3 regions of the Geodermatophilus sp. SYSU D00710 genome follow, and region 1 is predicted to be linked to each of the others. Evidence: riboswitches for the same ligand, from Rfam matches in the RefSeq annotation. Region 1 holds a riboswitch; each other region holds the start of a gene.
What was found. A riboswitch is a leader RNA that binds a small molecule or an ion and turns the genes downstream of it on or off. The one in region 1 is predicted to bind cyclic di-AMP.
Positions count from the first base shown of each region.

Region 2: linked by a shared signal. The riboswitch ahead of ACI78U_RS20500 (C40 family peptidase) and the one ahead of ACI78U_RS22560 (C40 family peptidase) in region 1 are both predicted to bind cyclic di-AMP.
Region 3: linked by a shared signal. The riboswitch ahead of ACI78U_RS14950 (hypothetical protein) and the one ahead of ACI78U_RS22560 (C40 family peptidase) in region 1 are both predicted to bind cyclic di-AMP.

Region 1 is NZ_JBJGYX010000075.1:10,479-20,464, forward strand. It holds gene ACI78U_RS22545 (hypothetical protein) at 1-352, shown strand, start outside; gene ACI78U_RS22550 (serine hydrolase domain-containing protein) at 436-1,761, opposite strand; gene ACI78U_RS22555 (DUF3817 domain-containing protein) at 1,777-2,094, opposite strand; gene ACI78U_RS22560 (C40 family peptidase) at 2,231-3,358, opposite strand; cyclic di-AMP (ydaO/yuaA leader) riboswitch at 3,366-3,501, opposite strand; gene ACI78U_RS22565 (hypothetical protein) at 3,691-3,912, shown strand; partial or broken gene ACI78U_RS22570 (YhjD/YihY/BrkB family envelope integrity protein) at 3,968-4,786, shown strand; gene ACI78U_RS22575 (transglycosylase domain-containing protein) at 4,825-7,344, opposite strand; gene ACI78U_RS22580 (HelD family protein) at 7,427-9,490, opposite strand; gene ACI78U_RS22585 (acVLRF1 family peptidyl-tRNA hydrolase) at 9,525-9,986, opposite strand, start outside.
Region 2 is NZ_JBJGYX010000059.1:10,129-20,114, reverse strand. It holds gene ACI78U_RS20515 (AMP-dependent synthetase/ligase) at 1-248, shown strand, start outside; gene ACI78U_RS20510 (glycosyltransferase family 4 protein) at 319-1,443, opposite strand; gene ACI78U_RS20505 (M48 family metallopeptidase) at 1,440-2,711, opposite strand; gene ACI78U_RS20500 (C40 family peptidase) at 2,905-4,152, opposite strand; cyclic di-AMP (ydaO/yuaA leader) riboswitch at 4,169-4,347, opposite strand; gene ACI78U_RS20495 (hypothetical protein) at 4,507-4,821, opposite strand; gene ACI78U_RS20490 (NlpC/P60 family protein) at 4,933-6,669, opposite strand; gene ACI78U_RS20485 (DEDD exonuclease domain-containing protein) at 6,955-8,760, shown strand; gene ACI78U_RS20480 (Lrp/AsnC family transcriptional regulator) at 8,848-9,135, shown strand; gene trpD (anthranilate phosphoribosyltransferase) at 9,221-9,986, opposite strand, start outside.
Region 3 is NZ_JBJGYX010000031.1:3,366-13,351, reverse strand. It holds gene ACI78U_RS14970 (HAD-IC family P-type ATPase) at 1-897, shown strand, start outside; gene ACI78U_RS14965 (bile acid:sodium symporter family protein) at 810-1,688, opposite strand; gene ACI78U_RS14960 (protein kinase domain-containing protein) at 1,937-3,841, shown strand; gene ACI78U_RS14955 (DNA-directed RNA polymerase subunit alpha C-terminal domain-containing protein) at 3,867-4,463, shown strand; cyclic di-AMP (ydaO/yuaA leader) riboswitch at 4,591-4,744, shown strand; gene ACI78U_RS14950 (hypothetical protein) at 5,000-5,971, shown strand; gene ACI78U_RS14945 (ROK family transcriptional regulator) at 5,959-7,191, opposite strand; gene xylA (xylose isomerase) at 7,295-8,482, shown strand; gene xylB (xylulokinase) at 8,482-9,879, shown strand; gene ACI78U_RS14930 (sulfite exporter TauE/SafE family protein) at 9,985-9,986, shown strand, end outside.

The DNA of each region.
Region 1 (9,986 bases):
CGAGCAGACGGTGGAGAGGCTCGCCGAGAAGGCGCACGTGCCGATCCCCGGCGACGAGGAGCACCGGCAGAACCGGCTCCAGGGCCTCGGGCCGATCACCGGCCTGGTCGCGGGCGTCGGCGTCGGCGTGCTCACCGGGCTGGCGCGGGCGTCGGGGTTCCGGTCGCAGCCGCTGGTGGGCACGCTGCTGACCACCCTCGGCGTGCTGGTGGCCGCGAACGGTCCCATGACGGCGCTGGGCGTCACCGACCCCCGCACGTGGTCGGCCACCGACTGGGTCAGCGACCTCGTGCCGCACCTGGCCTACGGCGCCGTCGTCAAGACCACGATGGACGCCTTCGACCGGCCCTGACGGTGTGCACGATGCCCGTCGAGATCACGTGATCTCGACGGGCCAGGGCGTCGATGGCGTCGAGATCACGTGATCTCGACGGTTCAGGGCACCGTCCAGCCGCGGGGGTCGACGCCGCCGGGAACGGGGGCCGCGGGGTCGTAGGGCTGCCGGGTGAAGACGAACGTGCCCAGGTCGAGGTGGTCGGGGGCGATCCGCAGCGTCTCCCCGGCGTAGTAGCCGTCCAGCCCGACCCACCGGCCGTCCTCGCCCCGGCGGAAGCGGCTGGCCCGTCCGGCCCGTCCGGGCAGCGGCCCCAGGTGCAGCAGTCCGCCGGCCACCGCCCGCAGGGCGTGCGGCGCCGGGCCCCAGTACCAGACGCCGAGCTGCTCGAGCGGCACCGGCGGCTCCGACGGGCGCCACGGGTCGACCACCCGCGGCTCGGCGGCGCGCAGGTCGGCGAGCAGCCCGGGCAGCAGCGCGTCCAGGCCGCTGGTGGTGTTGGCCAGGGAGACCCCGCCGGTGCCCTCCTCGCGGTCGACGAACACCCCGGCGAGGAAGCCCGGCATCGAGCCGCCGTGCCCGGTCAGCGTGCGGCCGTCGACCCGCAGCACCTGCAGCCCGAGCCCGTACGCCGACCAGGCCGGGGACGACGGGTCGACGCCGGCCGGCACCGCCATCTCCTCCAGGGTGGCCGGGGACAGCACGTCGCCGGTGTCGCCGAGCAGGAACGCGGCGAACCGGGCGAGGTCGGCGAGGGTGGCCCACAGCTGACCGGCGGCGGCCATCACGCCGGCGTGGTGCTCGGGCTCGGGCAGCGCGACGTCGGCCCACGGGTGCACGGCCCAGCCCTGCGCGGCGCGGCCGGACGGGCGCGGCGTCGTCCGGGTCATGCCCAGCGGCGCGAGCACCTCGGCGGTGACCACGTCGTCCCATGCCCGCCCGCGCAGCCGGGCCACGAGCTCGCCGAGCAGGCCGAAGCCGAGGTTGGAGTAGTGGAAGCGCCGGGCCTCGCCCAGGACGACGTCGTCCCCGCCGAGCGCCAGGTCGGCCAGGGACCCGCCGGGCACCCGCTCCCACCAGCCGCCGGGGCTCTCGGCGGACGCGCCGGCCAGGTGCGACAGCAGCTGCCCGATCGAGCGGTCGCCCAGCGGGGTGCCGGGCAGGTGCCGGTCGAGCGGGTCGTCGAGGCCGAGCCGGCCCTCGTCACGCAGCCGCAGGACGGCGACCGCGGTGACCGTCTTGCTGATCGAGCCGAGCCGGTACTGGACGTCGGTGTGCGGCTCGGCGACGTCGCCGCGGCCGGCCGACCACGTCAGGCCGCCGTCCCGTACGACGCCGGCCACCAGGCTCGGCGCGCGGCCGTCGCGCTGCACCCGGGCGGTGCGGGCCAGCAGGGTGCGGGCGGTGGCGGGCAGCACGGTCGGCATGCCCGGAACCGTAGGTCAGGCCCGCGCGGGGACCGCCAGCCTCCCCGTGCGGCCGGCCCAGCGCTCGAAGACGACGGTGACCAGCGGCGGGATCGAGGCGGCGAGCGCCAGCAGCGTCGTCCCCGGGGACCAGCGGAGCACCCGGGCCGCGACCAGCGCCACGACGACGTAGGCGACGAACACCGCGCCGTGGACCGGGCCGAACACCTGCACGCCGACCTCGGAGGTCTCCGGCACGTACTTCACGTACATCCCGGCCAGCAGGCCCACCCAGGACAGCGCCTCGGCGACGGCGACGACGCGGAAGGCGGTGGCGACGGTGCGGGGGTTCACGGGGATGCGGTCCTCACGGATCGGCGGCGGCTCCGCAGGGTGCAACGCGGCAGGCTCCGCCGGAGGTCCCGGACCGGGTGTGACCCCGGCAACGCGCCGGAACGGCCACCCTCCCGGGGAGGAGGGTGGTCCTTCCTCAGCCGATGCGGCGGGCGCCGGCGTAGCCGCCCATCGAGTCGACGCCGGCCACCTTGACGACGTCGCCCGAGGTGGGCGCGTGCACCATCTGGCCGTTGCCGATGTAGATGCCCACGTGGCTGACCGGGCTGTAGAAGAACACCAGGTCACCGGGCTGCAGGTCGGCCCGGGAGACCGCGGTGCCCATCTGCGACTGCATCCGGCTCGAGTGCGGGAGGTTGATACCGGCGGCCTTGAAGGCGTACTGGGTCAGGCCCGAGCAGTCGAAGGAGTCCGGGCCGGCGGCGGCCCACACGTAGGGGTCGCCCCGCTGCGCCATGGCAGTGGCCACGACGGTGCCGGCGATGCCGCTGGCCGGCGCGGCCGCCGCTGCCGGCGCCTCCTCGGCGGGCTGCGCCGCGGCGGGCTCCTCGCGCTCGTCGTCGCGGCTGGCCCGCTCGTCCTCGGCGGCGTGCGCGGCCGCGGCGGCCTCGAGCGCGGCGCGCTGCTCCTCGGCGGTCAGCCGGGCGAAGTCGGCCTGGTAGGCGGCGATCTGGTCCTCGAGGTCGGCCTGCTGGGCAGCGACGGCGTCGTACTGGCGCTGCGCCTCGACGGCGGCATCGGTGGCGGCGGCCTGGGCGGCGGTGGCGGTGTCGGTCGCGGCAACCGCCTGGCCGAGCAGCTCGCCCTGGTAGCCGGCGACGCCCTGCAGGAGGCTGACGCGGTTGACGAACTCGTCGGCGTCCTCGCTGGTCAGGAGCGCCTGCAGCGAACCCATGCCGTTGCCGGTGTAGGCGGAGCGGGCGATGCCGACGACCTGCTCGCGGGCGGTGCCGGCGGCGGCCTGGGCCTGGGCGAGGGAGGCGGCGGCGGCCTCGGCCGCGGCCTGCTGCGCGGCGAGCACCTCGCGGGCCTCGTTGAACTCCTCGGTGACGACCTCGAGCTCGTGCCCGCGGGCGGCCACGAGCTGTGCGGCCTCGGCCGCCGTCGTGGGCTCCTCGGCCAGGGCGGACGAGGGGACCACCCCGACCCCCACGCCGAGCCCCAGGGCCCCGGCGAGGACGAGGGCGGCGAGGCGACCCTGCCGGCGGCGGGCCGGGCGGCCGGTCACGGGCATGCCGGGGACAGACGTGCGCAGGGACGCCACGCGGCGGTTCTCCTCTTCCCAGGCCGCCTACCGGGTTAGCTGACGGGTTCGGGCGTGGACTCGCCCGGCGCGTGCGGACACGCGCTGCACCCCAGGACTGCGGTGGGTCCCCGGCCCGGCGCCCCACGGGGCGACCGGCTCGACGGCGTCCTCGGGGTGTCACCCAGGTCGGTGACGGAGCGCCCCGTTGGACGTACACAGAGTAAGGGCCGTGACGGACGCGTGACAATCACCCCGGTGTAATCACATCGGTGACATTCCGTGGTCGCCCGGTCACCGGACTGCCTGCCCCCGGCGGTTTGGCCGGGCGCCGGGGCGTGTAGGAGTCAGGCATGTCCACCTCCACCCGGATGCGCCTGGCCCGGCCGCTGGTCGTGCTCGCGCTGTTCGGCTCCCTGACCGCCTGCGGCGACAACACCGACTTCTCCCGCGGGCCCACCAACTGCGACGCGAGCGGCGAGAACGCCAGCAACGAGAACGACGCCGCGTGCCAGGAGACCGGCCCCAACCCCGGCAACGACGCGCCCACCACCGACGACACCTCCGAGGACTGACCGTCCACCGACCCCCCGACGGGCGCCCGGTCGCGGGGGCTGGTGGCATGGGCGGGTGACTCCGGAACGCAGGTGGACCGCAGCCCGCCTGCGCGCCGAGACGAGGGGCCTGCTGGCCGGCGCCCGGCAGTTGCTCCGCGGGCGCGACCTCGCCCTGATCGCGGCGGGACTGACCTTCTACGCCGGCATCGCGGTGGTGCCGCTGCTGCTGGTCGCGGTGCGGCTGACCGCGCTGGCGACCTCGGCCGACGAGGTGCGTGCGCTCGCCGCCCGGCTGACCGAGCTGCTGCCCACCCCACTGGGCGCCCCGGAGGCGGTCGAGCGCCTGGTCGACGCCGGCACCCGCCTGGACCTCCTGGGCTTCGTGCTGGCACTGGTGCCGCTGACGTTCTACGGCGAGGGGCTGCGCCGGGCGCTGCTGCGGTTCAGCCCCCGCCGGGAGAGCCTGACCGGCTGGCGCGGCCGCCTGCTGAGCCTGCCGCTGGTGGTCGTCTCACCGCTGCTGCTGTACCCGCTGCTGCTCGCGGCCCGGGTGATGGCCGACCTGGCCCGCGAGGACGGCGCCGGGGCGGTGGTCGGCCGCCTCGCCGTCGGCTACTACTCGGTGCTGTTCGTCCTCACGGTGCCGCTGCTGTGGGGCTACGGCGTGGTGTCCGGCGGGCGCTTCCGCTGGACGGCGCTCACCAGCGGGGCGCTGTTCACCGCGGCCTGCCTGTCGGGGTTCCTGCAGGGCTTCGTCCTGTTCCTGTCCCTGCCGCTGGACCTCGGCGCCCCGTTCGGCGGCCTGGTCGTCGTCGGGGCGGTGGTCGCCGTCGGGCTGTGGCTGTTCCTGCTGCACCTGGTGCTGCTGGCCGGGTGGCTGCTCACCCAGTCGCTCGACGAGCGGCTCGCCCGGCGTCAGGCCGGCGCCCACTACCCCGGGCTCCAGGGCGCCCCCTCGGCCGGCGCGGGTGCCGGCTCCGCGGGTGCCGGGGGCGCGCCCTCCCCCGGGGCCGGCAGCGCCCCGGCCGGGTCCTCCGGCACGGTGCCGGGCAGCGGGGGGCCGGGCGGGGGTTCTGGAGCCGGTTCCGGAGCCGGTTCCGGAGCCGGTTCCGGCGGCGGGGGCCCGGGCGGGGGTTCCGGAGCGGGCTCCGGCGCCGGGGCGGGCGGCTCGGGATCGGGAGCGGGGTCGGGGGCGACCGGCTCGGGAGCCGGCTCGACGTAGTCGCTGCCGTTGCTCACCAGGATCGACACGACCTGGCCGGGCACCGCCCGGGCACCCCGGGGCGGGCTGGTCCCGAGGAAGGCGCCGGCCGGCTCGTCGCTGTCGACCCGCAGCGTCTGCGGCGTGAAGCCGGCCTCGGCGAGGACCCGCTCGCAGCTGCGCGCGCCCGAGCAGCCGGGCACCGGCCGGGTGTTGCCGTGCTCCACCGTCTCGTCGGCCGGCGGGAACTCACCGCTGCCCCGGGCGGTGAGGATCGGCTCCATCGCGTCCCGCCAGATCGTGGCGCCCTTGCCGCCACCGAAGCCGCCGACGTCCTCGTTCTCCTTGGGGTTGAGCACCATGACGCTCGCGGTGATCTCGGGCGTGTAGCCGACGAAGGCCACCGAGTAGTTGTCCTGCGAGGTCCCGGTCTTGCCGGCGATCTGGTGCCCGCGGACGTAGGCGCGCGACCCGGTCTGCCCGCGGTACCCCGGCTCGACGTCCTTGCGGAGGATCTGGTTCATCGTGGTGGCCACGCCCGGAGGGATGGCCTCGGGCGTGCACCGGTCGCCCACCGGCAGCGGCTCGCCGTCGGCACCCCGGGCCGGCTGCCCGGCGGCGTCGAGCACGGCGGTCACCGGGACGACGTCGCACTGCGTGCCGCCGGCCGCGAACGTCGAGTAGGCGCTGGCCAGGGCGAGCGGGCTGGTGGCCTCGGCGCCGAAGGTGAACGAGCCGCGGTTCTCGTCGATGATCTGCTGCGGCAGCTCCGGCGGGCTGAACTGGAACAGGCCCGCGGCCTCGGCCATCCGCACCGGTTCCTCGACGCTGCCGAGGGCGTCCTCGAGCGCGAGGAAGTAGGTGTTGGAGGACTGGTAGAGCGCGGTGGTCAGGTCCAGCGTCGGGCGGTAGCCCGACCCGGCGTTGCGCACGCAGTACCGGCCGTCGGTGTCGCGGCCCTGGCAGGGGCCGGAGTACACGCGGGAGACGTAGGGGTCGGCGGCGGTGAGCGTGTAGGTGGAGGAGTAGCCCCGGGCCAGCGCCGCGGCGGCCACGAAGACCTTGTACGTCGAGCCCGAGCCCTGGCTGGGCCAGGTGTTGAGGTTGAACGACTCCTGCGTCGGGTCGGACCGGTCGTAGCCGAACGTGCGGTTGACGCTCATCGCCAGCAGGTGGCCGGTGCCGGGCTCGACGGCGGTGAACATGCCGGCCAGCGAGTCCTCCAGCGGCACGGTCCGCAGCACCGCGGCGTCACCGGAGCGCTGCAGGTCCGGGTCCAGCGTCGTCTGGACGACGTAGCCGCCGTTGTCCAGCTGCTCCTGGGTCAGCCCCAGCTCCTGGATGAGGTACCGCTGGACGAAGTCGCAGACGAACGGCCCGACGCTGGCCTCGACGCAGCCTCGGCGCGGCGGCGGCCCCGGCGCGAGGCCCAGCGGCTCGGCCAGCGCGGCGGCGGCCTCGGCGGCGGTGACCATGCCCTGCTCGGCCATCCGCGAGAGGACCTCGTCGCGCCGTGCGGTGGCGGCCTCGGGGTCGACGAACGGGTCGTCCTCGGTGGGGCTCTGCACCAGGCCGGCCAGCAGCGCGGCCTGCGGCAGCGTCAGCGCAGAGGCGTCGACGCCGAACAGGGCGCGGGCGGCGGGCTGCACGCCGTAGGCGTTGGAGCCGAAGTAGACGGTGTTGAGGTAGCGGGTGAGGATCTCGTCCTTGGTGTAGAGGTCCTCGATCGCCAGGGCCAGGCGTGCCTCGCGCACCTTGCGGCCGACGGTCTGCTCGGTGGCCGACACCCGCTCCTCCGGGGTGTCGGCGGCCTGCAGCAGGGTCTGCTTCACCAGTTGCTGGGTGAGTGTGGAGCCGCCCTCGGCCACCCCGCCGGCGACGATGTTGGTGGCCAGCGCGCGCACCGTGCCCTGCACGTCGAGCCCGTTGTGCTCGTGGAACCGCGCGTCCTCGATGGCGATCATCGCCTCCTTCATGACCTCGGCGATCTGCTCGGAGGCCACCGGCTGGCGGTTCTCGTCGTAGAAGTACGTGATCGGCTCGCCGTTCGCGGCCAGCAGCACGGTGTTGCCCGGCGGCGTGTCGACGGTGAACTCGGTGGGCAGGTCGCCCAGCAGGCCGGTGGAGCGCTGGGCGGCGACCGCCGGGCCGCCGATCCACGGGAGGAGCAGACCCGCCACCAGCGCCCCGGCGACCACGACGGTGGCGGCCAGACGCAGCAGCGTCCCAGCCGGACTGGGCCGGTCCATGGGCTCCCTCCTCGGCCGATCACTGGAACAGAGATCACCGCCGACCACAACCACCCGCGCCGGTGTGGCCCGCGGCGACGCGCTAGGGCTCGATGGCCAGCGGCACCGGCAGGTCGTCGCGGTGCAGGACCACCAGCGTGCTCACCGCGCGGGTCAGCACCACGTAGAGCCGGTTGAGCCCCCGCGGCTCGGCCGCCACGATCGCGGCCGGGTCGGCGACGACGACGGCGTCGAACTCCAGCCCCTTGGCCAGCGTCGCGGGGACGACGGCGACCCGCCCGGCCGCCGAGCCGTCGTCGGCGAGCACCTCGGCGGGCAGGCCGGCGTCGGCCAGCGACCGCGCCACCCCGGCGACCGCGGCGTCGGCGCAGACCACGCCGACCGACCCCGGGTCGGCGGCCAGCGCGGCGACGACCTCGGCCAGCGGCCCGGCGAGGTCGGCGACCGGCCGGACCTCCAGCGCGCCGGGGTCGCGGCGCACCGCGGTGGCCGGGCGCAGCCCGGGGGCGATGACCGGCAGCAGCCGGTTGGCGTAGTCGAGCACCTCACCGGGCACCCGGTAGCCCCGGGTGAGCGGCCGGACGGCGGTCTGCGGCCGGCCCAGGCCGGCGAGGGTCGGCGCCCAGTCCGCCGGCGACCCGGGGCCGGTGGCCTGCGCGAGGTCGCCGAGCACGGTGAGCGACCCGGCGGCCAGCCGGCGCGCGATCGCCCGGCACTGCATGGGGGTGAGGTCCTGCGCCTCGTCGACGACCACGTGCCCGTAGCCGGCGGTGCGCTCGACCAGCCCCGCGGCCTCGTCGACCAGGACGGCGTCGGCGGCGGTCCACGGGGTCGCGCGGACCGAGCGGGCGGCCGGGCGCAGCAGCAGGGCCTGCTCGTCGTCGGTCAGCACGCCGCGGGCGGCGCGGGCGAGGACGGCGGGGTCGGAGAGGAGCTCCGCCACGAGCGCGGCGGCGTCGCGGGCGGGCCAGACGGCGTCGCAGAACGCGCGGACCCCGGCGCTGCGGGCGGCGCGGCGGACCTCCCCGTCGGAGGGGCTGCCGCCGGCCTCCTCGTTCTGCCGGCGGGCCTCCTCGGCCAGCAGCAGCGCCAGCCGCTCGCGGCCGGCGGCGTGGTGCAGCCGCTGCTGGTCGTCGGCCAGGCGGCCGCGCCGGCGCAGGTCGTCGACGTGGCGCTTGAGCCGCTCGACCGGGACCCGGTACCGGCGGCCGGCCAGCGGGACGAGGACGTCGTCGGCGGGCTTGGCGATGGTGCCCCACAGCGCCCGCTCGAGCACCTGCGCCATGCGGGCGTCGCCCTTGAGGACGGCGACCTCCGGGGCGTCCTGCGCCCGCACCGGCACACGCGCCGTCAGCTCGGCGACCGTCGTCTGGTCGACGTCGACCTCGCCGAGGGTGGGCAGCACCTGCTCGATGTAGCGCAGGAACGCCCGGTTCGGCCCGACGACCAGGACGCCGGTGCGCGCCAGCTGGCCGCCGTGCGTGTAGAGCAGGTAGGCCGCCCGGTGCAGGCCGACCGCGGTCTTGCCGGTTCCGGGCGCGCCCTGCACGCACACCGACTCGGCCAGCGGGGCGCGCACGATCTCGTCCTGCTCGGGCTGGATGGTGGCCACGATGTCGCGCATGGGCCCGCTGCGCGGGCGCTCGATCTCCCGCCGCAGCAGCGCCGAGTCGCCCTCCTGGCCGGCACCGAGCAGCTCGTCCTCGTAGCTCGTCAGCTCCCCGCCGGAGAAGCCGAAGCGGCGGCGGCGCACCAGGCCCTGCGGGTCGGCGGCGCTGGCCCGGTAGAACGGGCGGCTCATCGGGGCCCGCCAGTCGATGACCACCGGCCGGCCCGCGGCGTCGCGCACGTGCCGGCGGCCGATGTGGAAGGTCTCGGTCGTGCCGTGGGGGGCGCCGGTGTCGGTGCGGCCGAAGAACGGCGGCACGCCCGGGTCGGCGGCCAGGGCGCGCAGCCGGTCGGCGCGGGCGGCGCCCAGCCGCTCGGAGGCCCAGGCGTCCACCCCGGCGTCGACGACGGCGGAGGCGGCGGCGCGCATCCCGGTCAGGCAGTCGGCGGCGCGGGCCAGGTGGGCGCGCTCGGCGGCCAGGACGGGGTCGGGAACGGAGGGTGCGGGAGGGCTCGTGTCGGTCGGTGGGGCGGACACGGTCGTTGGACGCTACGCCTCGCGGTGGCCCGCGTCACGCTCGTGACCCTGTGGTTCGGTCCCCTCCCGGACGGTCACCGGGCTCGACGAGGTGGACGCGGACCGCCCGGAACTGGGCGGGGGTCGCCTCGAGCACCGCGCGCGTCGGCTCGCCGACCTCCAGCGCGGGGTCGCGGCGCAGCGCCGCCAGCGCGGCCAGCCGCGGGTCGGCGAGGACGGCGTCGACCATCGGCCGGTCGCCCCCGGTGAACAGGGCCTCGACGCCGGCGGCGTGCGGCAGCAGCACCCGGGCGGCGGTCCCGGCGGCGGCGCCGACCACCGCGTCGGCCTGGTGGGTCCGGCGGCGGGCGAAGCGCTGCTGGCTCCAGCCGCCGGCCGCGCTGCGCCCCTGCACCAGCCGCGTGTCGACCTTGGAGACCACGAGGTCGGCGCCGTCGAAGACCCCGGTCGCCCACCGGCCCCGGCGCACGAGCAGGACGGCGGCGCGCCGGGGCTG
Region 2 (9,986 bases), on a different contig from region 1:
CCAAGGGCAAGCCGGCCGACACCCCGATCGACCGACTGGTCGACGACCCCGACATCAGGGCCGAGCTCGACGCCGCGGTCGCGGACGCCAACAAGGCCGTGTCCCAGGCCGAGGCGATCAAGAAGTACCGCGTGCTCGCCACCGACTTCACCGAGGACAACGGGATGCTCACCCCGAGCCTGAAGCTCAAGCGCTCGGTGGTCATCAAGGAGTTCGACGCCGACGTCGAGGCGCTCTACGCGCGCTGACAAGGGACCCCCTCGCCCCCCACCACTCGCAAGCTCGCGGCGGGCCCCTGCAAGGGGGCCGCCGCGGGCCTCAGGGTTCCAGCAGGCGAGTGAAGTCGGCAGCGATCGTCGCCCAGGACCAGCGCTGCTCCACCCACGCCCGCCCCGCCGTGCCCATCGCCCGGGCCCGGACGGGGTCGTCGAGGAGGCGGGAGACGGCGGCGGCCACCGCCTCCGGCGAGCGCGGGTCGCCGACGACGGTGCCGGTCTCGCCCTCGCGCACCGTCTCGGGTGCCCCGCCGGAGGTGCCCGCGACCACCGGCAGCCCGCACGCGGCGGCCTCCAGGTAGACCATGCCCAGCCCCTCCACGTCGAGGCCGCCGCGGCGGGTGCGGCAGGGCATGGCGAACACGTCGCCGGCGGCGTAGTGCTCCGGCAGCTGCGCGGGCGGCACCGGGCCGGTGGACACCACCGACGCCCCCAGCCCGCGTGCGGCGACCGCCCGCCGCAGCCGGGCCTCGTCGGGTCCCCCGCCGACCAGCAGCAGCCGGGCGCCGGGATGGCGCTCCAGCACCCGCGGCCACGCCGCCACCAGCACGTCCTGGCCCTTGCGGCGGACCAGCCGGGACACGCACACGACCACCGGGGACTCCCCCAGCCCGTGCCGGCGGCGCACCGCGGTCCCGTCGGCGGCCGGGGTGAACCGGTCGACGTCGACGCCGGGCGAGAGCTGCGCGAGCCGCGTGCGCCCGTCCAGCACCGGCTCGAGGCGGCTGCGGGTGTAGCCGCTGATGCAGGTCAGCACGTCCAGCCCGGCGGCGATCCGCTGCATCACCTGCCGGGCGCCGGGCAGCGCCACCCAGCCCGTCTCGTGCCCGTGCGTGGCTCCCACCAGGTGCCGCACGCCGGCCGCCCGCAGGCCGGGCGCGAGCAGGCCCAGCGGTGCCGCCGCGCCGAAGAAGGCGGTGTCGCAGCCGTGCTCGGCGGCCAGGCCGGCAGCGGCGCGCGCGGTGGCGGGGGTCGGCAGCAGCATCGCGGTCGGCCGGCGGACCACGGGGTAGGGCAGCTGCGCGTCGTACGCCTCCCAGCCCGGGGACCGGGACGCCAGCACGACCAGCGAGTCGGGCGGGCGGCGCTCGAGCAGGGCTGCCACGAAGGTCTGGATGCCGCCCTGCCGCGGCGGGAAGTCGTTGGTGACGACGAGCGTGCGGCTCACCGGTCGCCCAGCCGCAGCCAGTCCTGGGCCATCGCCACCCGCTCGGCCGGGGTCGGGTGCGAGCCGAAGAACCACTGCCACGGCACCGGCGGGCTCGGGTCGGAGACGTTGTTCTCCGACAGCCGCCGCTGCACCGCGGCGAACGCCTGCGCGTCGCCGGTGAGGTCGAGGGCGTACAGGTCCGCGCGCGCCTCCACCTGGCGCGACACCAGGTTCTGCACCGGCGTGGCGACCAGCGAGCCCACGGCCGTCAGCAGCAGCACCAGCGGGACCACGCGCGGGTCACCCGCGGAGTCCGCGCCCGCGCGGCGCAGCAGCGCCGGCCGGGACAGCAGCCACCCCAGCAGTGCCACCGCCGCGGCCGCGCCGAGGGCGCCCAGCAGCGTGCCGGTCAGGACGTCGTCGGCGGCGACGTGCCCGAGCTCGTGGGCGACGATCGACTCGATCTCGTCGTCGGGGACGTCGGCGAGCAGGGTGTCGTAGACGACGACGCGGCGGGTGGACCCGAACCCGGACACGTAGGCGTTCAGCCGCGTCGTCCGGCGCGAGGCGTCGGCGACCAGGACGTCCTCGACCGGGTTGCCGCTCTCCTCGGCGAGCTGGAGCAGGTCGGTGCGCAGCTGTCCGGCCGGCAGCGGCTCGAAGCGGTTGAACGCCGGCTCGATGACCACCGGGTAGAGGAACGAGCCGGCCACCACCAGGCCCGCCGCGCCGACCGCGGCCCACGCCCACCAGGTGCGCGGCGCCCGGCGGGCCAGCCACACCAGGGCGAGCAGGGTGAGCGCGGTCAGGCCGGCGTCGATGGCGGTGGAGACCGCCACGTCGCGCAGCCACAGCCCCCAGGACCGGGTCGACAGGCCGTAGCGGTGCCGCACGACCTCGCCGTAGGCCGACAGCGGCAGCGTGACCAGCCGGCCGGCGACCACCAGCGCGACCGTGCCGAGGAGCACCGTGAGCGGCCAGCGCCCACCCACGGGACGGCCGGCGGCGGTGACCAGCCGGCTGCCCAGGCGGGTGAGGCCGAGCAGTGCCGAGACGGCGAGGCCGAGCAGCAGGCCCGCCAGCGAGGCGGGGCGGACCGCGGCGGCGAAGGCCTCGGCCCGGCGCACCACCTCGGCGGGCAGCCCGGCGTCGGCGCTCAGCGGCGTCGCGCCGCCGGGCGGGGTGGGCAGCACCGTCCAGGGCGTCCGGGCGGCGACGACGACCACGAACGCCGCACCGAGCACGAGCGCGACCAGCAGGGCGGCGCGGGAGGCGGTCCGGTTCACCCGCCCGCCCAGCTCACGCGGCCGATCCTAGGCGGACCGGCCCGCCCGGCCGCCGCGGTCCCCGGACCCGGCACCGGGCACGACGAGGGCCGGTGACCCGTGCGGGTCACCGGCCCTGGCGACGTGCTGGAACGGCCACCCCCCAGGGGCCCGCCGCGAGCGTCCGAGCGGCGGGGGCGGAGGGGTCCTTCCGTCAGGCGATGCGGCGCATGGCGGTGATGCCGCTCATCGAGTCGACGGACACCACCTTGACCGGCACGCCGGAGGTCGAGGCGTGCACCATCTGGCCGTTGCCGATGTACATGGAGACGTGGCTGACCGGGCTGTAGTAGAAGATCAGGTCGCCCGGCTGCAGCTCCGACCGCGAGACGGCGGTGCCCATCTGCGACTGCATCCGGCTGGAGTGCGGCAGGCTGATCCCGGCCGCCGCGTAGGCGTACTGGGTCAGGCCCGAGCAGTCGAAGGCGTTCGGCCCGCCGGCGCCCCACACGTAGGGGTCGCCCACCTGCGCCAGCGCCGTCTGCACCGCCACCTGCGCGGCGCCGCTGCCCCCACCCGCGGGGGCCGCCGGAGCCGGGGCGGCCGCCGCCGGAGCCGCCGCGGCCGGAGCCGCCGCCGCGGGAGCCGCAGCCGCCGGGGCGGCCGCCGCGGGAGCCGCAGCCGCCGGGGCGGCCGCCGCGGGAGCAGCCGCTGCGGCCGCCGCCTCGGCCGCGGCGTCGGCGGCGGCCTCGGCCTCGGCGGCGAGCGCCTGCTGCCGCGCGGCCTCGGTCAGCGCCTCGAACTGGGCCTCGTAGTCGGCGATGTCGGCCTCGAGCCGCTCCTCCTGGGCGTCGAGCTCCTCGAGCGTGGCCTCCGCGTCGGCCCGGGCGGCGTCGGCCTCGCGCTGCGCCTCCTCCGCCGCGGTGGCGGCCTCGCCGACCTGCGCGAGCACGTCGGTGGTGTGGCCGGAGATGTGGTCGAGGGTGGCCAGCGAGCTGACGAACTCGTCGGCCGAGTCGCTGGTCATCAGCAGGTCCAGCTGGGCGAAGGTGTCGTTGCTGCTGGTCCAGGCGCTGCGGGCGACCTGACGGATCTGCCCGTCGAGGTCCTGCAGCCGGGAGCGGGCGTCGCCGAGGGCCCGCTCGGCGGCCTCGGCGGCGGCCTGCTGGCGGGAGAGGACCTCGCGGGCCTCGTTGACCTGCTCGCTGACCGCCTCGAGCCGGCGGCCGGCGTCGGCGGCGAGCTCGGCGGCCTGCTCGGGGGTGGTGGCCCGCTCGGGGTCGGCGACCGCGGTGCCGGGCACGAGGGCCACGGTCAGGGCGGCGGCGGTGCCGACCAGCGCGACCCGGCCGAGGAGCCGGCGCGGTGAGCGGCGGTGCGGGCCGGCGACGCGGGCGGTCGCGGGTGCGGAGGAGGTGGACTGTGCGCAGGCATGCCCCGGGCAGGGGCGGGGGGTCGCCACGGGCGGCGGCTCTCCGTTCTTCCTCAGCAACCGCCTACCGAGTTAGCTGACGGGTTCGGGCTGGGAAGACGTGCCCTATCAGGCGTGCGCCGGCGGGCCGGTGCACGCGAGAACTCACCCCAGTGCTGCGGTGGGTCCCCGGCTCACCTCGCGCGCACCCGCAGGCGGCGTCCGGTGACTCGGCGGTGACCGGCCGAGGTCACCTCGCGTCAGGTGACGACCACCCGGCCGGACGCGGTCACAGTACGGACGTGATGAGGTTGTGACAAACGGGACCCCTGCTGACTGTGAGAACACGCACAGTGAGCAGTAGCGCCACTCCGGTGTGTACCCGTTCGGTCGTCGACCTGCGCCTCAGCCGGTGCGGCGCCGTCCGCCGGGACGCTCCCCGCCCGCCGGGCGGTGACGCAGCGGAGGCACCAGGCCGACCTCCGCCAGCGCCCGCACGGCGCGCCGCTCGACGTCGTCGAACTCCACCACCACGCCCGGCGGCGGGGGGACCGCGTCCCCGGCGGCCGGCCCGGTCGCCCGCGCGGCCGGGACCGGCGGCACCGGCAGCAGCACGGGCCCGGTGCCCCTCTCCGCCGGCGGCGCACCCAGCAGGACGGTGACGACGCAGTCGGCGCAGCCGGTGCCGCGCACGGTGCAGGTGTCGCAGTCGATGAGCATGGCCGTGTCCCCCCTCCGGTGCCCCGGGCCGCCCGGGTGCCGGGCCGCGGTCGGGACGGGTCTCCCTGTCGGTTGCTCCGCACGCTAGGGACGGCCACCGACAGTCCCGGCTCAGCTGCCCGCGAACTCCCAGTGCCAGGGCTCCTCGCGGCCGTTGCCCGGGTCCGCCCAGGTGGGGTGCAGCCAGCCGAAGCGGCCGGCGTTGGCCACCATCCAGGCGTACTGCGGGGTGCCGAAGGTCTCGATGCCGCCGCACAGGTCGACCGCCAGCCCCCAGCCGTGGTTGCTCGTCCCCGGGACCGCGGCCAGGGACGGTTTCTCGCCGTAGAGCCGGACCTGGCCGGCGTAGGTGCGGTAGGAGTCGGTGATGCAGACCGGCCGGCCGAACTCCGCCTCGAACGCCGCGCTCATCGCCCGGTAGGCCGCGGCGGCGTCGCAGCGCAGCGCGTGCCCGCCCACGCCGAGGGGGCACAGCGCGCTGGGCGGGATGAGGCCGTTGGGGTACCCGCCCCAGGCGCGGGTCCCGTCGAAGCTGGGCGGGTACACGGTGTTGCCGCACTCCACCCGCAGCGCACCGCCCGAGGACCCCGGCGCGGCCACCTCGGGGCGGGTGCCCAGGGCCGGCCGGCCCACGTGCAGCACCTGGTCGGCGGGCAGCCGGCGGACGACGACCGCGCCGGCCCGCCCGTCGGCGGCCAGCATCGTCTCCCGGTCCAGCGCGATGCCGACGTGGCCGAGCCCCGACTCGGGCGTCCCGAGGAACACCAGGTCGCCGGGCAGCACGTCGGCCGGGTCGACCGGCACCGTGACGGCGTACAGCCCGGCCTGGTCGGCGGGCAGGTCGACGCCCGCGGCGCCGTAGACCGTGGAGACCAGCGAACCGCAGTCCCAGGAGTCCGGGCCGGCCGTCCCCGGCGCGTAGGGCTGCCCCAGCGTGTCCATCGCCTCGCTGACGGCGGCCACCGTCTCGGCGGGCAGCACCAGCAGCGACGTCGGCTCGCGCGGGAACTGGGCGGCGCCCCGCTGGGCGCCCCCCACGGCGTCCCCGACCGGGACCAGCCCGGCCGGCAGGCCGGCCGCGGGGTCGGCCAGGGCCGAGGCCGGCGGGGACACGACACCGGCCGCCGCGAGCTGGTCGAGGTGGGCGCGCCAGTTGGCCGCCGTCTGCCGGTTGACGTCGAGCTGCTCCTGCTGGAGGTCGGCCAGCTGCCGGTCGACGTCGCTCAGCGCGGCGTCGAGCTCGTCGGTGACCGCCGCCGCGGCGGCCTCCAGGTCGGCGACCTGGGCCGCCAGCAGGTCGGCCCGCTGCTGCGCCTCGGCCAGCGCCGCGTCCGCGGCGGCCTGCTCGGCCAGCGCGGCCCGGCGCTGCTCCTCGGCCGCGGTCACGACCGCGCCGGTGTGGTCGTCGACGGCGTCCAGGTAGCCGATCGCGGCGGCGGCGTCCCCGGGGTCCCCGCCGGAGAGCAGGACGCTCAGCGGGGACAGCGTGCCGCCGTCCCGGTAGGCCGCCGAGGCGTAGCGCGCGACGACGTCCTGCAGGCGCGCGAGCTCCGCCTCCGCCTCGGCCAGCCCGGCGGAGGCGGCGTCGACGTCGGCCTGCGCGGCGGCCAGCGCCTGCTGCGCGGCCGCGACCTCGGCCTGACGCTGCTGCAGGTCGGCCTGGACCTCGGCGGCCCGCTCCTGCAGCCGGTCGAGGGCCTCGCTGTCGAGGACCCCGCTGGTGCCGCCGGGCTGGTCGCTGGGCGCGGCGGCGGCGGGTCCGGCCGGCACCAGCGCCACCAGCACCGCCGCGGCCGTGACCAGGAACGCCGCGCGACGCCGCGGGCGCGACGCGGGGTCCAGGCGCACCGGACCACCCCCCGTGACCACCGGACCGTGCGGTCCGCCGGGGGATCGTCGTCCGCGCCGCCGTCGTCCCGCAAGCGCTCCGCGCGCCGCTCCTCCGTCCGGGTCCCCGCGCCTGGCGCGTCGCGGCGGCGCGTCGTCGACGACGGGCGCCGGCGGACCCGCCTCCCCGGGACTGTCCGACCCCCGGCCTACCGTCCCGCCGTGCTCTTCCCCGCCGACGGCGCCGGGTCCCGGTCGCCGCGACACGCACACGCACCCGCCCACGGCGACCGCCCGCTCCCCCTCGTGCGGCCGGCCCCCCACGAGCCGGTCCCCGCCGTCCAGACGACCATCGACGAGCTCGGGACCCCGCTGGCCGGCGTCACGTTCGTCGTCGTCGACCTGGAGACCACCGGCGGGTCGCCGAAGGACAGCGCGATCACCGAGATCGGCGCGGTCAAGGTGCGCGGCGGCGAGGTGCTCGGGGAGTTCCAGACGCTGGTCGACCCCGGCTGCGAGGTGCCGCCCTACATCAGCGTCCTCACCGGCATCACGACGGCGATGGTGGCCACCGCCCCGCGCATCGAGGCGGTGCTGCCGGCCTTCCTCGAGTTCGCCCGCGGCGCCGTGCTGGTGGCGCACAACGCCCCCTTCGACCTGGGCTTCCTCAAGGCCGCCTGCCAGCAGACCGGCACGGCGTGGCCCGCGGCCGTCTCGGTCGACACCGCCGTCCTCGCCCGCCGGCTGCTCTCCCGCGACGAGGTGCCCAACTGCAAGCTGGCCACCCTCGCGCCGTACTTCTCCGCCGCGACCACCCCGTGCCACCGCGCGCTCGACGACGCCCGGGCCACCGTCGACGTGCTGCACGGGCTGTTCGAGCGGCTCGGCCCGCTCGGCGTCACGTCGCTGGAGGAGCTCACCGGCCTGACCCGCCAGGTCGACCCGGAACGGCGCCGCAAGCGCCACCTCGCCGACTCGGTCCCCTCCGGCCCCGGCGTCTACGTCTTCCGCGGCCCGCGCGACGAGCCGCTCTACGTCGGCACCAGCAACGACCTGCGCACCCGGGTGCGCAGCTACTTCACCTCCGGCGAGCAGCGCAGCCGGATGACCGAGATGGTCGCGCTGGCCCAGCGGGTCGACGCCGTGCCGTGCGCGCACGACCTCGAGGCCGCCGTCCGCGAGCTGCGGCTGATCGCCGAGCACAAACCGCGCTACAACCGGCGCTCGCGCTTCCCCGAGCGGGCGCTGTGGCTGCGGCTGACCGAGGAGCCCTTCCCGCGGCTGTCGGCGGTCCGCCGGGTGCGCCCCGGGGCCGGCGTCTTCCTCGGGCCCTTCGCCGACCGCCGGGCCGCGGACATGGCGATGGCGGCCATCCACGAGTCGCTGCCGCTGCGGCAGTGCACCGCCCGCCTCTCCCCCCGCGTGCACACCACGGCCTGCGCGCTGTCCGGCATGGGCCGCTGCGGCGCCCCGTGCACCGGCGCCCAGTCGGTCGAGGAGTACGCGCTCGTCGCCGACGTGCTGCGCGGCGCGGTGGCCGGCGACCCGCGCGCCCTGGTGGAGCCGCTGCTCGACCGCGTCGACCGGCTCGCCGCCGAGGAGCGCTACGAGGACGCCGCCGTGCTGCGCGACCGGATCGCGGTCCTGGTGCGCGCCGTCCGCCGGCGCCAACGGCTGGAGACGCTGGCCGCCGTCGCGGAGTTCGTGCTCGCCCGGCCCGACGGCGACGGCGGCTGGTACCTGACGGTGGTGCGCCGCGGCCGGCTGGTGTCGGCCGGCTGCGCCCCGCGCGGGACCTCGGTGCGCGACGCGCTGGCCGGCCTGCGGGCCACCGCGGAGACGGTGCCGGGCGCCCATGGTGAGCTCGCGGCCTCGGTCGACGAGACGGAGCTGGTGCTGCGCTGGATGGAGAAGCCGGGCACCCGGCTGGTCGAGGTCGACGGCACCCTGGCCTGCGCGGCGCCGGGCACCGGGGGCTTCAGCGGCTTCCTCGCACGGGTGGAGGCCGGCCGGGCGGTGCGCGACCCGTTCGCCGACGGCCGGCAGCTGGGCACCCGGGCCCGCCCCGAGCGCGTCGTCGCAGTCGCGTCGGCCCCCGGCGGCCCGGGATGACGTGCCGGAACGGCCCTCCTGCAGGGACCCGCGCCGAGCGGAGCGAGGCGTGGGGGGCAGGAGGGTCCTTCAACTAGCATCCCCGGCGTGATCACCGCCATCGTGATGGTCGACGCCGCCACCGACGCGATCCCCGAGGTCGCGGCCGCGATCGCCGACCTCGACGGCGTCAGCGAGGTGTACTCGACCGCCGGGGAGGTCGACCTCGTCGCGATCGTGCGGGTCCGCGAGTTCGACCAGGTCGCCGAGGTCATCGCCGGGCGCATCAACAAGGTGCCGGGGGTCCTCGAGACCGAGACCCACATCGCGTTCCGCGCCTACTCGCGGCACGACCTGGAGGCGGCGTTCTCCGTGGGCCTCGAGGGCGGCGCCTGAGGAAGGAGCACCCTCCTCCCCACGCCTCGCTCCGCTCGGCACGGGCCCCGGGAGGGCGGCCGTTGCAGCACCTCGCGACGGGAGCTCACCCCCCGGCAGCCTCGCGGCTGACCGCGATCCAGCGCTCGAGCAGCGCGGCGGCGCGACCGTCGTCGACCGCGGCCGCGGCCCGCTCCACACCACCCGCGAGCGCGGCGGTCAGCTCGCCGCCGCGCTCGTCGAAGGCGGTCAGTGCCGCGGCGGCGTTGAGCAGGACGGCGTCGCGCACCGGGCCCGTCTCACCGTCGAGCACCCGCCGGAAGACCTCGGCGTTGTGTCCCGGGTCCCCGCCGCGCAGCGCGTCGGGACCGGCGGGGGCGATGCCCAGCTCGGCCGGGTCGACCGCACCGGCGGTCACCGCGCCGTCGCGCGCCACCCACACCCGCGACGTCGTCGCGGTGGTCAGCTCGTCGAGGCCGTCGTCGCCGCGGAAGACCAGCGCCCGGCCGCCGCGGCCGGCCACCACCGCGGCCAGCACCGGCGCCATCCGGACGTCGGCGCAGCCGATCGCCGCGGCCACCGGCCGGGCGGGGTTGGTCAGCGGGCCGAGGAAGTTGAACACCGTGCCGATGCCCATCTCGCGCCGCGGCGCCGCGGTGTGCCGGTAGCCGGGGTGGAAGACCGGCGCGAAGAAGAAGCCGATCCCCGCCTCCCGCACGCAGCGGGCCACCGCCTCGGCGGACAGGTCGATGACCACGCCCAGCGCCTCGAGCACGTCGGCGGCACCGGACGACGACGAGGCGGCCCGGTTGCCGTGCTTGGCCACCGGCACCCCGGCGGCCGCGGTGACGACGGCGGCCATCGTGGAGATG
Region 3 (9,986 bases), on a different contig from region 1:
GCCGGGGCAACGCTGGCGATGACCGGCGACGGGGTCAACGACGCCGCCGCGATCCGCCTGGCCGACGTCGGGGTCGGCGTGGCCGGCGCCGAGTCGCCCGCCGCGCGCAGCGCCGCCGACCTGGTGATCACCGACCTGGACCTGACCCGGCTGGTCGACGCGGTCGCCGAGGGGCGGGCGCTGTGGTCCCGCGTCCGCGACGCCGTCGCCATCCTCGTCGGGGGCAACGCCGGCGAGGTCACCTTCACCGTGCTCGGCACCGCGCTGGGCGGGCGCGCGCCGATCGGCACCCGCCAGCTGCTGCTGGTCAACCTGCTCACCGACATGTTCCCGGCACTGGCCGTCGCGGTCGCCCAGCCGCGGGCGGCCGCCGCGGGCGCGGACGACGGGCCGCTGGCCGCCCACCCGCTGGCGCCGGTGCTGCGCGCCGGGCCCTACCGCGGCTTCACCGAGGCGGTGCGGCGCCAGGTCGCCGTCCGCGGCGCGGCCACCGCGGCGGGCGCGGTGGGCGCGTGGGCCACCGGCTGGCCGCTGCTGCTGCGCCGGCGCGCGAGCACCATGGGCCTGGCCGCGCTGATCGCCACCCAGCTGGGCCAGACCGCCTGGGCCGGCCGCCGCAGCCCGCTGGTGCTGGCCACCGCGGCCGGGTCGCTGGCGGTGCTCGCCCTGGTCGTGCAGACCCCGGGGGTCAGCCGGTTCTTCGGCTGCACGCCACTGGACCCGCTGGCCTGGCTGGTCGTCCTCGGGTGGGCCGCCGCCGGCACCGCCGGCGCGGAGGTCGTCCCGGCACTGGCGCGCCGGTGGTCCGGTCAGGCGGGGACGCGGTCGGCCGACCGGGCCGAACGGGTGATGGCCCACCCGACGAGGGCCGCCACCGGGAACATCAGCACGCCGTAGACGGCGGCCGGGACCGCGAGCTCCACGCTGCCGAGCACGCTGATCGCGACGGCGATGGCCAGCGTGCTGTTGTGCACCCCGATCTCGAACGCGCAGGCCACCGCCTGCCGGTGCCCGACGCCGACCGCCCGGGGGACGGCGAACCCGATCAGCAGGCTCAGCAGGCAGAAGGCCAGCGCGACCAGCCCGACCTCGCGCAGGTAGCCGGCCACGTTCTCCCGCTCGGCGACGACGGTGCCGACGATGACCAGGGCGAGCACGATCGCCGAGAGGACGCGCACCGGCTTGTCCATCCGGTCGGCGAAGGCCGGCGACCAGCGCCGCACCAGCATGCCGAGCGCCACCGGCACCAGCACGATCGCGAAGACCTGCACCGTCTTGCCGAACTGCAGGCCGATCTCCCCGGCGCCGGGCGGGTCGAACACCGCGACCGCCAGGTTGGTGACCAGGGGCAGGGTGACCACCGCGAGCAGCGAGTTGACCGCGGTCAGCGACACGTTGAGGGCGACGTCGCCGCGGAACAGGTGGCTGAACAGGTTCGCCGTCGTCCCGCCCGGGGAGGCGGCCAGCAGCACCATGCCCACCGCCAGCACCGGCTCGAGCCCCGCGAGCACCACCAGGCCGAAGCACAGGGCCGGGAGCACGAGCAGCTGCAGCGCCAGCGCGACCACCGCGGCCCGCGGCCGGCGGGTGACGCGGACGAAGTCGTCGACGGTCAGCGACAGGCCCAGGCCGAGCATGACGACGGCCAGGGCCGCGGGCAGGGCGACGGTGGCGAGAGCCGAGTCCACGGGCGACCTCCGGGTGCCTCCGCGGCGCCGGTGCCGCGGCTTCCCGGGGATCCTCGCCGACCGGCTGCCGGACGGCGAGGGCTGTCCCACCTGGGGGTTGAGGACGGCGCCCGGTGGGAACCACAGGGGAGCGGCGCGTGAGACCACCGGCACGCCGCACGAGCCCCCGGACGGGGGCCGCGTGGATCGGGGGACGGAGCCCTGGGGGACACAACCCCTCGGGGGCGGCACGGGACGGAGCCAGGGACGTGACCTCGCTGGAGACGGGCCGGCAGGCGCTGGGGGACCGCTACGAGCTCCAGGAGCTGATCGCCCGCGGTGGCATGGGCCAGGTGTGGCGGGGGCGCGACCGGCTGCTCCTCCGGCCGGTCGCGGTCAAGGTCCTGCGCAGCGAGTACGCCGACGACCCGGTGTTCCTCGAGCGCTTCCGCTGCGAGGCCCGGCACGCCGCGGCGCTGAGCCACCCCAACATCGCCGCCGTCCTCGACTACGGCGAGTCCGACGACGAGGCGACCGGCGAGCACCTGGCCTACCTGGTCATGGAGCTCGTCGACGGCGCGCCGCTGTCGGACCGGCTCTCGGCCGACGGGCCGCTGGAACCCGAGGCCGCGCTGTCGGTGCTGCAGCAGACGGCCGCGGGTCTGGCCGAGGCCCACCGCGCGGGCCTGGTGCACCGCGACGTCAAGCCGGCCAACATCCTGGTCCGGCCCGACGGCCGGGTGAAGCTCACCGACTTCGGCATCGCGTGGTCGGCGGAGAGCGTGCCGCTGACCGGTACCGGGCAGGTGATCGGCACCGCCCGCTACATGTCGCCGGAGCAGGCCGCCGGCGACCGGGTCAGCCCGGCCAGCGACGTCTACGCCCTCGGCCTGGTCGGCTACGAGTCGCTCACCGGGCACGCGCCGTTCGACGGCACCAACCCGGTCACCGTGGCGCTCAAGCAGGTGCGCGAGGCCCCCGAGCCGCTGCCCGAGGACGTCCCGCCCGGCGTCCGCTCCCTCATCGACGCCGCCCTGGTCAAGGACCCCGGTGAGCGGCTGCCCGACGCGGACGCGTTCCTGACCGCCGTCGAGGAGACGATCGAGCAGACCGCCCGGCCGCGTCCTGGGGCGCCGTCGCCGTCCCGGGCGGTCGCCGCGGCCCCGCCGGCCGCGCTGGTCGAGACGGCCGCGGTCACGGTGCCCTCCCCGGAGCCGGTGTCCCCGGACGACCCGCCACCCGGGGAGACCGCGCAGGTGTCCGGTGCCTCGCGGTCGCCGCGCCGGCGCCCGGCGGTGCTGGTGCCGGTGCTGGCGGTGCTGCTCGCGGGCCTGCTCGCGGTCCTCCTCCGGCCGGGTGGCTCCGGCGGCGGGCAGCCTCCCGCGCAGGCCGCGGAGACCGGCGCCGGCACCGGCGAGAGCGCCGCGACGGCCGGCTCGGTGGTCCTGGCCGCCAACGACCACGTCGGGCGCCCTGCTGACGACGTCGCCGCGGACCTCACCGCGCTGGGTCTCACCGTGCAGCGGCAGGACGAGGTGACGACCGCCGTCGAGCCGGGCACGGTCTCGGGCCTCGACCCGGTCGGTGTCCCGCTGCAGCCCGGCGCCCCCGTGACGCTGCGCGTCGCGGTCACCCCGGCAGCACCGGCACCGGCGCCCGAGGGCGGTGCGTCCGCGGGCGGTGAGGGTCCCGAGGCGGCGCTGTCGGTGCCGTCCGGGTCCGGCCCGGCCGCGCCCGCCCCGGCCGAGCCCGCGCCCGCGGAACCGGGACCGTCGGACGCCGCCGTGTCCCCGGACCCGGCGTCCCCCGAGCCCGCGCCGTCCGAGCCCGCGCCCTCCGACGCGGCACCCTCCGACGCGGCCCCCTCGGACGCGGTGCCCTCGGAGCCCGCCCCGTCCGAGCCGGTGCCCTCGGACAGCGCCCCGACCGAGCCGGCCCCGACCGACCCCACCGGGCCCGCGCCGACCGAGCCGGCGCCCTCGGACAGCTCCCCGACCGAGCCGGCCCCGACCGACCCCACCGGGCCGGCCCCGAGCGAGCCGTCGGGGTCCGCCCCGACGGCTCGCTCGGAGCCCGCGCCGTCGGGGTCGTCGGGGGCGACGTCCCCGGGGTCGGCGACGTCGTCGGCACCCGACGGGGGCAGCGCGGCCCCCGACACGGGTGCGGCCGGCTGACCGCGGGCGGTTAGGGTCCTCCGCCATGCCGACCAGGTCACCGGGGGACGCTCCGGCGGGGACGATCGAGACGCTGGGCCTGCCCACCCGGGCGGTCACCGCGCTGACCCGCGCAGGCATCACCGACGTCGCCGCGCTCGCCGCCCTCAGCCGCCGCGAGCTCGCCGCCGTGCCCGGGCTGGGCGCGGGCCTGGTGACGGCGATCCGCCGCGTCGTGCCCGAGCCGCCCACGCCGCTGCCCCGATCGGGGACGGCGGCGCGCGACGGGCAGCTGTCGCTGCCGGCCGAGGAGGACGGGGCGCCCGACGCGCCGGAGATCCCCTCCTTCGCCTCGCTGCGGGACCCCCGCCGGCGCAGCGGCCTCGACCTGCTGGTGCCCGGGGCCCCCGCGCCGGAGCAGGGGACGGCGCCCGGTCCACAGCCCGAGGCGGAGGCGACCCCGCCCACGTCCGCCCCGCGCCGCGCCGCCCGCCCGGCGCCCGCACCCCGGCCGGCCGAGTACGCCGACCTGCTGCGGCTCGGGATGCGGGCGGCCCGCGCCGCGGTGACCGTGCCCGGCCGCCTCGCGCTGTGGTCGGTGCGCACCCAGGTCGACTGGCTGCGGCGGCTGCTCGGCACCTGACGGCCCGACACGCCGCCGCGACACGCGACGCTCGTCACGCTCCGCCGCCGCGGGATTGTCACGGTGCGGTAACGACGGTTACCGTGGCCGCTGTCCGACCGGCCGTCAGTCCCCGTCCGGGGAGTCCGGACGGATGCCGCCGAGTCGCCCTCCCGGGCGAGCCGGGGACCCACCGCACCACTGGGGTGAATCCCGCCCGCCGGACACCGTCCGGCCGCGGGTAGGGCTGCTTCCCGCCCGAACCCGTCAGCTGACCCGGTAGGCGGCCCACGGGAGAAACGGAGAGCCCGCCGGATGGCGCGCTTCTGCAGCACGACCGCACCACCCCGCCGGCTCCGCCGCACCCGGGTGCGCTCCCGCATCTGACCGCGCCCGGCCGTCCCGACGCCGCCCCGCGCCCACCCGAGCCCCGCTTGGGTGGTGCCCGCCGGTGCGCCCGCGTCGCCGCGACGGCCGGTGCCGCCCGCTGCCCCGCACCCCTCCACGGCGCCGCCGCCGGCCGCGCCGTGCCCGCACCCCTGGAGCACCTCCCCCCGATGGACGCCCCCACCGCCGAGATCCCGCGGCCCGCCGCCGGCGCCACCCGCCGGTCCCGCCGCCGCGCCCCCGTCCGCCGCCCCGCGCTGCTGCTCGGCGTCGCCGCCGCCGGCGCGCTGGTGGCCAACGTGCTGGTCGGCCCCGACCCGGCCGCCGAGGCGCAGGCCGGGACGTCGGAGACCGTGACCGTCGCCCAGGCGCTGGGCCTGCCCGCGCAGACCGGCCCCGCGACCGAGCCCCCGCAGGTGCAGCCGCAGGACCTGCAGGTGCTCGAGGAGCTGGCGGCCAGCCGCGGCAGCCGCGAGGCCGCCGAGACCGCCGCCGCGCAGGCGCAGGCCGGTGCCGACCAGGCCGTGCGCGACGCGCAGGCGGCCGAGGCCGCGCGGCTCGCCGCCGAGGCGCAGGCCGCCGCGGAGGCGCAGGCCGCCGCCGAGCAGGCCGCCGCCGAGGCGGCCGCGGCCGCGGAGGCCCAGGCCGCCGCGGAGGCCGCGGAGGCGCAGGCGGCGGCGGAGGAGGCCGAGGAGGAGTCCGGCGGGTCGGAGGCGGCGTCCTCCCCGGCCGCCTCGTCGTCGGTCTCGTCCTCGTCGTCGGGGACCACGGCCTCCCGCGTCGCCCGGATCACCAACACCTCGGGCCCGGTGCGCTCGGTGGTGCAGGCCGCCGCCGACGCCGTGGTCAGCAACGTCCCCGGCGCCGCGTCGATCACCCTCGGCGGCACCCGCGCGAGCGCGGCCGACCCGGGCGGGCACCCCTCCGGCCTGGCGCTGGACTACATGGTGCTGACCGACGCCGCCCTCGGCGACGCGATCGTGCAGTACCACGTCGAGCACTGGGACGAGCTCGGCGTCGACTACCTCATCTGGGAGCAGCGGATGCTCTCCTCGCCGGGTGGCTCGTGGTCGACCATGGCCGACCGGGGCGGCGTCACGGCCAACCACTACGACCACGTGCACGTCAACTACGTGGGCTGAGCCGCGACCTCCCGCGCCGCGGGCGCCAGCCAGCGCACCGGGTCCTCGAGCACCGCGTCGAGCGCGCGCAGCGCCGCGCCGGTCGCCCCCGCGGCCGGCACGGCGCCTCCCGCGGCCACGAGCGGCCGGCGCCACCGGGCCGAGAGCACCCGCCGGGCCAGGTGCTCCTCCAGCCCCGGGCGCAGCAGGTCGGTCAGCTCGGCGAGGTGACCGCCGAGCACCACCGTGGGGATGTCGAGCACGTTGACCACCCCGGCCAGCGCGACGCCCAGCGCCCACGCCGCGCCGTCGAGCGCGCGGCGGGCGCCGGGGTCGCCGGCCTCGGCGCGGGCCCGCAGCTCCGCGGGGCCGGCGTCGGCGGGCACCCCGGCGGCGGCCAGCAGCGCCAGCCGGCCGGCGTAGCGCTCCAGGCACCCGGTCGACCCGCACGGGCAGTCCGGCCCGGCCGGGTCGACGCAGACGTGGCCGATCTCGCCGGCCCAGCCCGAGCTGCCGGTCATCACCCGGCCGCCGAGCACCGCGGCCCCGCCGATGCCGATCTGCCCCGACAGGTAGACGAAGTCCCGGTGCGGCCCCGGCCGGCCCGGGGCGCTCTGCGCGACGCAGCGCGCGGCGAGGTCGGCCTCGTTGCCGAGCACCGGGACCAGCCCGTCGGGGAGCAGGCCGGCGAGCGCGTCGGCGGGCCGCACCCGCGACCAGCCGAGGTTCGGCGCCCGCAGCAGCAGGCCCCGCCCGGCGTCGACCAGGCCGGGCAGCGCCAGCCCGGCGCCCACCACCCGCACACCGGCGGGCAGCGACCCGAGCACCTCGGCGCCCAGCCGGCCGAGCCGGTCCAGCGTGGCGACCGGGTCGCTGTCGCGCAGGTCCTCCTCGTGCAGCCGCTCGGCGACCGTCCGCCCGCGCAGGTCGACCACCCGGACCGCGACCAGCCCGGCGTCGACCTGCATGCCCAGCCCCGCCGGCCCCGACCCCGGTGCGAGCGGGGTGGCCGGCCGGCCGCGGCGCGACGCCGGCCCGCGCTCGACCTCGTCGAGCAGGCCGCCGGCGACCAGGTCGTCGACCAGCCGGGACGCCGTGCCGCGCGTGGTGCCCAGTGCCGCCGCGACGCCGGCCCGCGACAGCTCGCCGGGGTCGGCGCACACCGCGCGCAGGACCAGCGCGAGGTTGGTCGCCCGCAGCGTCGACTGCCGGGCACCGGTGAGGACGCGGCCGTCGGACACGGGTTGAGGTTAGCCGGGTGGATCGTTTATGTTCTACCGCAGCACAAAAGCGGTGGCCCGCGTCACCCGGACGAGCGCCCCGGTGCCCGGCGGAAGGATCCCCATGCCCCTGCAGCCCACCCGTGAGGACAGGTTCACCTTCGGTCTGTGGACGGTCGGCTGGCCGGCCCGCGACCCCTTCGGCGACGCGACCCGGCCGGCGATCGACCCGGTCGAGTCCGTCGAGAAGCTCGCCGAGCTGGGCGCCTACGGCGTCACCTTCCACGACGACGACGTGATCCCGTTCGGCAGCGACGACGACCAGCGCACCAAGACCATCGAGCGCTTCAAGCAGGCGCTGGCCGACACCGGCCTGGTCGTGCCCATGGTCACCACCAACCTGTTCACCCACCCGGTGTTCAAGGAGGGCGCGCTCACCGCCAACGACCGCGGCGTCCGCCGGTACGCGCTGCGCAAGGTCATGCGCAACATGGACCTCGCCGCCGAGCTCGGCGCCTCCACCTACGTGCTGTGGGGCGGCCGCGAGGGCACCGAGGTCGACAGCGCCAAGGACCTCAAGGCCGCGCTCGACCGCTACCGCGAGGGCATCGACACCCTGGCCCAGTACTCCGAGGACCGCGGCTACGGCCTGCGCTTCGCCCTGGAGCCCAAGCCCAACGAGCCGCGCGGCGACATCTTCCTGCCGACCATCGGCCACGCCATCGCCTTCATCCACGGCCTCGAGCACGCCGACCTGGTGGGCGTGAACCCCGAGGTCGGACACGAGCAGATGGCCGGCCTCAACTACACCCACGGCATCGCCCAGGCGCTGTGGCAGGACAAGCTCTTCCACATCGACCTCAACGGCCAGAAGGGCCCGCGCTACGACCAGGACTTCGTGTTCGGCCACGGAGACCTGCTCTCCGCCTTCGCCACCGTCGACCTGCTGGAGAACGGCTTCCCCTCCGGGGGTCCCCGGTACGAGGGCCCGCGCCACTTCGACTACAAGCCGCTGCGCACCGAGGACCTGAAGGGCGTCTGGGAGTCGGCCGAGGCGAACATGCGCACCTACCTGCTGCTCAAGGAGCGGGCCGCCGCGTTCCGTGCCGACCCGGAGGTGCAGGAGGCACTCGCCGACGCCGCCGTCCCGGAGCTGGCCCAGCCGACCCTCGGCGACGGCGAGTCCCACGAGCAGCTGCTGGCCGACCGCTCGGCGTTCGAGGACTTCGACGCCGAGACCGCCGGCGCCCGCCGCGGCGGCCAGGTGCGGCTGTCCCAGCTGGCCCTCGAGCACCTGCTCGGCGCCCGCTGATGCCTCTGGTCGCGGGGGTCGACACCTCGACCCAGGCCTGCAAGGTCGTCGTCCGGGACGCGGCGTCCGGTGCCCTCGTGCGCGAGGGCCGGGCGCCGCACCCGGAGGGCACCGAGGTGGCCCCCGCGGCCTGGGCGGCCGCCCTGGATCAGGCGGTGGCGCAGGCCGGCGGGCTCGACGACGTCGCCGCCGTGGCCGTCGGGGGGCAGCAGCACGGCATGGTCTGCCTCGACGAGGACGGCCGGGTCGTGCGCGACGCCCTGCTCTGGAACGACACCCGCTCCGCCGGCGCGGCCGCCGACCTCACCCGGGAGCTCGGCGGCCCGCGGGCGTGGGCCGACGCCGTCGGCCTGGTGCCGGTGGCGTCGTTCACCGTCACCAAGCTGCGCTGGCTGGCCGAGCACGAGCCGGAGAACGCGCAGCGCACCGCCGCGGTGTGCCTGCCGCACGACTGGCTGACCTGGGTCCTGGCCGGGACGCCCGGCCTGGGCGCCCTGGTCACCGACCGCGGCGACGCCAGCGGCACCGGCTACTGGTCGGCGGCCACCGGCGAGTACCGCCCCGACCTGCTCGAGCGGGCCCTCGGCCGCACGCCGGCCGTCCCGCGGGTGCTCGGCCCGGCCGAGGCCGCGGGCACCTCGGCCACCGGCGCGGTGCTCGGGCCGGGCACCGGGGACAACGCCGCGGCGGCGCTCGGGCTGGCCGCCGAGCCCGGCGACGTCGTCTGCTCGATCGGCACCTCCGGGGTGGTGTCGATCGTGTCCGACACACCGGCCGCCGACGCCACCGGCGCGGTCGCCGGGTTCGCCGACGCCACCGGCCGGTACCTGCCGCTGGTGGCCACGCTCAACGCCGCCCGCGTCCTCGACGCCACCGCCCGGCTGCTGGGCGTCGACCACGACGAGCTGTCCCGGCTGGCGCTGTCGGCACCCGCGGGGGCCGGCGGGCTGGCGCTGGTCCCGTACCTGGAGGGCGAGCGGACGCCGGACCGGCCGGACTCCACCGGCGCGCTGCACGGGCTCACCCTCGCGACGTCGACCCCGGCGCACCTCGCGCGCGCCGCGGTCGAGGGGCTGCTGTGCGGGCTGGCCGACGGCCTGGACGCCGTCCGCGCGACCGGCGCGCAGGTGCGGCGGGTGCTGCTGGTCGGCGGCGGCGCCCGGTCGGCCGCGGTGCGGGCGATCGCCCCGGCCGTGCTCGGCGTGCCGGTGCTGGTGCCGCCGCCGGGGGAGTACGTGGCCGACGGCGCCGCCCGGCAGGCCGCCTGGGTGCTGTCCGGGGAGGCCGAGCCGCCGGCGTGGGAGCGGCCGGGCACCGAGCTGCACGAGGCCGACCCGACCCCGGCGGTGCGGGAGCGCTACGCCGAGGTCCGCGGCCTCACCGCCCGCCGCGTCTGACCGCGGCCGGGGGCCCGGCCGGACCCGCCCGTTCCGCTGCCGCGCGCCTGGGGGAGGCTGGGTCCCCGTGACGACGAGGACGCCGGCAGTGCGGGCGGGCTGCCGGT